Regions from separate parts of the Desulfotomaculum defluvii genome, predicted to be linked through region 2. Evidence: riboswitches for the same ligand, from Rfam matches in the RefSeq annotation. Region 2 holds a riboswitch; the other holds the start of a gene.

Region 1 (2,462 bases), on a different contig from region 2:
TTATTTGTTCAGCCACCACTTGAATGATTTCACTACTGAAAAGCATACCGGTTTTGACAACATCTGTCCCCATATCTTCACCGATGGACCGGATTTGTTGCTGCACAGCCTCTATTGGCAAAGGATAGACCCCTTGTACACCCAGAGTGTTTTGTGCAGTAATGGCTGTAAGGGCAGACATACCATAGACCCCTAGTTCCTGAAATGTTTTTAAATCTGCTTGGATACCGGCACCACCACCACTGTCCGAACCAGCAATGGTCAATGCCTTAAATGTTTTGTTCATAGTCGTTCCTCTTTTACTTCAAATTAGTTATTACAGAACCATATTTAATAATTTCCTCATTAGATACTTTGGCCAATTGATTTAGGAATTCAATTTGGAAACTACCTGGTCCTTCCTGTCCTTTAAGAGTGGCGGCAATTTCTGCTGCCACCCCATAGCTCACCAGTGCAGCCGTCGATGCCAAAAGCAGTTCCTGCTCCACTGCACAAAAGGCTCCAATAACTGAGGAAAGTAAACAGCCAGTTCCCGTTACCCTAGTTAATAGGGCATCCCCGTTGTTGACCACATAGGTCCTTTGACCGTCGGTGATTACATCTTCTTTACCCGTTACCACTACCACTGTATCCAGCTGTTTGGCGGCGCTTTGAGCTAGATAAACTACATCTCCCTTGGCTTGACCCGCATCAACACCTCTGACGTCCCAGTTTTCGCCAATAACATTGGCCACTTCCCCAGCGTTTCCCCTTAGTACAGATACCTTGACTTCTTTTACAATCCTTCGTGCTGTTGCAGTTCGGTAAGCAGTGGCTCCTGCCCCAACCGGATCAAACACAACTGGAACGTTATGCTGATTTGCCGATTTACCCGCCTGAAGCATCGCTTCGATCTCTTTTTCATTTAAAGTCCCAATATTGAGAACTAGGGCTCCCGCAATGCTAGCCATATCGGCCACTTCCTCCACTGCATAGGCCATCACCGGTGAGGCGCCTAAGGCCAATAGTCCGTTGGCAGTAAAATTAGTTACCACAACATTAGTAATATTGTGTATCAGAGGGTTTACCTGCCTCACCTTTTGCAATGTAATGGCAATGTTTTGTAGATTCATACGATACATTCCCTTCCCTTCTACGATTTTAGTACTTCCTGAAAGTGACATAAAAAAGAGCACAATGCGTAAGCAAAGTGCCCATACTTTTCTCATCACTCCCTACGCTGGCATTATCCAACAGGTTCAACCGGTCAACGACGGTTTAGTCGTACTCTCAGCGTGCTTCCACAAGCTCCCGGATTTATATATTTTTTAAAGTATACCAATCAATCAAGCCACTGGCAATAGTTCTATAACAACAAAGTATTTTGATCAAATCTGAGTTAAGGTTCGTTTTAAAAATTCTCTGGTGCGTTCTTGTACTGGATTATTAAAAATTTGCTCCGGACTTCCTTCTTCTGCAATAACTCCTTTATCCATAAATACTACACGGTCAGATACCTCTTTTGCAAATCCCATTTCGTGAGTTACGATTAACATGGTAAGACCAGATTCAGCTAGTTCCTTCATAACTTTGAGGACTTCTCCTACCATCTCTGGGTCAAGGGCTGATGTTGGTTCATCAAACAACATCACATCTGGTTCCATAGAAAGTGCTCGAGCAATAGCCACCCGTTGTTTTTGACCACCTGATAATTGTCTTGGTTTTGCGTTAATATATTGATCCATGCCAACAACTTTTAAATATTTCATAGCTATTTTTTCTGCTTCAGCCCGAGAACGTTTTAGTACTTTTATTTGTCCGACTACACAATTGTTTAAAACATTGTGATTATTAAATAGGTTAAATTGCTGAAAAACCATACCTAAATTGGTGCGGTAAGCATAAATATCATGCTTATCATCTAATATATTTTCCCCTTTATATATAATTTGGCCCCCACTTGGTTTTTCTAACAAATTAATGCAACGAAGAAGAGTTGATTTACCAGAGCCAGATGAACCTATGATACAGACAACCTCTCCTTTGCTAACTGAAAAATCTATATCTTTTAAGACTTCGTGGGCTCCAAAGGATTTACTTAAGTGTTGAATATCAATAACTTTTTCCATATGCTCCCTCCTCCGTCTAACTAGTTTGTGTTTTACGCAGCTTGTCTTCCGGTCTTTCTAATTGCATTTGATTACCTAACAGAATGTAATCATCTGGCCCATCTAATTTCTTTTCAAAGTAACGTAAAATTCTAGTTACTGTATAGGTCATAATAAAGTAAATAACACACGCCACAAAGAATGATTCAAAATATCTGAAGTTGTTGCCTGCAACTGATTTGGTTTGGAAAAATAATTCCGATACAGAAATTACGTTAAGCACAGAGGTATCTTTGATATTAATAATAAATTCATTGCCTGTTGCCGGTAAAATATTGCGAATTACCTGTGGTATTACAACATTAATCATCGTTT
Region 2 (2,462 bases):
ACCCACACCGCTAAGAATCAGTCCCATTGTTACCAGACGGCCTGAAACAGTTTTAGGGACGACGTCCCCATAACCTACGGTAGTTATGCTAATAGTAGCTAGCCAAACTGCATCTGTCAGGGATAACCCTTCAATACGAATCAGGGCCATTACTGCTAAAATCATTAACCCAATAAGGGCCAGGAACACATAAAAGAAATTTCTTAAACTCATCGGTGCACCTCATAAGTAGTATAGCATTGCTAAATATAGGCAAGTGGTAAAGATTGTATAAATATTTTATGAGTAGTAGGGCGTGTCGCCAATGAGGTCTGTGAGTAAGAAAGAGATAATTCAAAGGTGAATTATCTCTTTCTTACAGGGGGAGTTTATAGTTTAATATGTTTTTACTGTTAAATAAGGCTTAGGTCTTCTCCATTTAAGATTTTCTTCATGTTTTTCATGGGACACATCTTTCCGCACATAGTACAAGTATCTTCACACTCTGGTTTGGACTCTTCCCTGTACTTTCTTGCTTTTTCAGGGTCAATGGCTAAAGAAATCATACGGGTAAAATCAACATCAGCACGGGCCGCACTCATTTGATTATCCCACTGGCGTACGCCGGGGATTCCTTTGGCAATATCAGCAGCATGGGCTGCAATCCGGGCTGCTATAATACCTTCCTTCATATCATCCAGATTCGGTAAACGAAGATGTTCGGCTGGGGTTACATAACAGAGGAAATCAGCACCATTTGCAGCGGCCACTGCACCACCAATGGCACTGGTGATATGGTCATAACCAGGAGCAATATCCGTTACGATTGGTCCAAGTACATAAAAGGGTGCTCCGTGGCATAACTTTTTCTCCAACAACATATTGGCAGCGATCTCATTTAGTGCCATATGCCCCGGACCTTCTATCATCACTTGGACATTTCTTGCCCAGGCCCGCTTGGTTAGCTCGCCCAGGGTTATCAGTTCTTCAATTTGCGCCGGATCAGTGGAGTCATTAAGGGAACCAGGACGACAAGCATCGCCTAAACTTATTGTGACATCGTACTTTTCACAGATATCTAGTAGTCTATCATAGTATTCATAAAAAGGATTTTCCTGATTATTAAGTTCCATCCAGGCAAAAAGTAGTGAACCGCCCCGGGAAACAATGTTTGTCAGTCTCTTGTTTCTTTTCACTCGTTCTGCAGTAGCTTTGTTCATACCACAATGAATAGTCATAAAATCCACACCATCTTCAGCATGCCTTTGGACAACTGAAAAGAATTCATCTACGGTGATATCTTTTAAATCTTTATTCAACATGCCCACTGCGTCATACATGGGTACGGTACCAATCATAACTGGTGATGCTTCAATAAGCTTACGCCGGAATTCTTGTGTCTTACCATAGCAGCTTAAATCCATAATAGCATTAGTTTTTAGCTCTATTGCCTTTTTTGCTTTCTCCAATTCCAACTCAATATCATAACTGTCTTTGGAAACACCTAGATTGACATTAATCTTAGTGCGTAGTCCCTGTCCAACACCATCGCAATCAAGATTAGTGTGATTCTTATTTGCTGGAATAGCAACTTTCCCCTCTACCACCAATCTACGTAAACATTCTGGATCCATATTTTCCTTTTGAGCTACTGTACGCATTTGATTTGTAATCAAACCTTTTTTAGCAGCATCCATTTGGGTAGTATAATTCATATTTTCCCTTCTTTCATTAAAATTGTGAAAGGAAGAAGCTTTGAGACCACAATAAAAAAGCTTACCGAAAAGGTAAGCTTATCAATTGAGCATCACAAAGCTTCCCTACGGTGGTACTAACCACATCAGGTTCAAGGGTTGGAAATATATTCCTCTCAGCCGTTAGGCACCCCTAGCCAAATATTATTTTAATAAAATTGTAGTTTACTTAAGTATATCTGTAAAGATTAATTTACAAATAAAAACATTAAAAGAACCTTTTTACTATATATCTCTGGCTTTATCTTGTCTAAAGTCAGTGATATAATTAGATTAGTTAAGTCAATAAAATAAATTGAGAAGTCATTTGGGGTGCCGGAAGGCTGAGAGGTAATTACCAACCCATTGAACCTGCTCTGGGTAATACCAGCGAAGGGAAATGCAACTACGCTATTTGTGGCACCCCGGGCAGGGGTGTTTATTTTTTTGACTTTTTGTAAACATCATAAGGGGTGAAAAAAATGATTGGTAAGGTAAATGATGAATTTTTCCAAAAAGCAATCCTGCCGGAAACAGGTGCAATGACCCCAGAAGTGGTCGTTGGGCCAAGTATGGGCGTGGACGCGGCCATCCTAAAGATAGGGGACCAGTTTATGGCTATTGCCGAGGATCCCATTTTCCCCGGACCCACCACATCACCGGAGGATTTTGGTTGGATTACTGTGCATATTGGGGCCAGTGATGTGGCAGTGATGGGCATTAAGCCCCAGTTTATGACCTATTCCCTTC

The links. A riboswitch is a leader RNA that binds a small molecule or an ion and turns the genes downstream of it on or off. The one in region 2 is predicted to bind thiamine pyrophosphate.
Region 1: another riboswitch for thiamine pyrophosphate. It lies ahead of thiM (hydroxyethylthiazole kinase); the one in region 2 lies ahead of thiC (phosphomethylpyrimidine synthase ThiC).

What each region holds. Positions count from the first base shown of each region.
Region 1 covers NZ_BAAHYV010000008.1:372,163-374,624, reverse strand. Annotated here, with positions in the region: gene thiD (bifunctional hydroxymethylpyrimidine kinase/phosphomethylpyrimidine kinase) at 1-286, opposite strand, end outside; gene thiM (hydroxyethylthiazole kinase) at 300-1,208, opposite strand; TPP riboswitch at 1,195-1,304, opposite strand; gene ACYQ03_RS17205 (amino acid ABC transporter ATP-binding protein) at 1,368-2,108, opposite strand; gene ACYQ03_RS17200 (amino acid ABC transporter permease) at 2,125-2,462, opposite strand, start outside.
Region 2 covers NZ_BAAHYV010000001.1:120,503-122,964, reverse strand. Annotated here, with positions in the region: gene ACYQ03_RS00570 (potassium channel family protein) at 1-213, opposite strand, end outside; gene thiC (phosphomethylpyrimidine synthase ThiC) at 393-1,694, opposite strand; TPP riboswitch at 1,780-1,878, opposite strand; TPP riboswitch at 2,032-2,128, shown strand; gene ACYQ03_RS00560 (AIR synthase family protein) at 2,195-2,462, shown strand, end outside.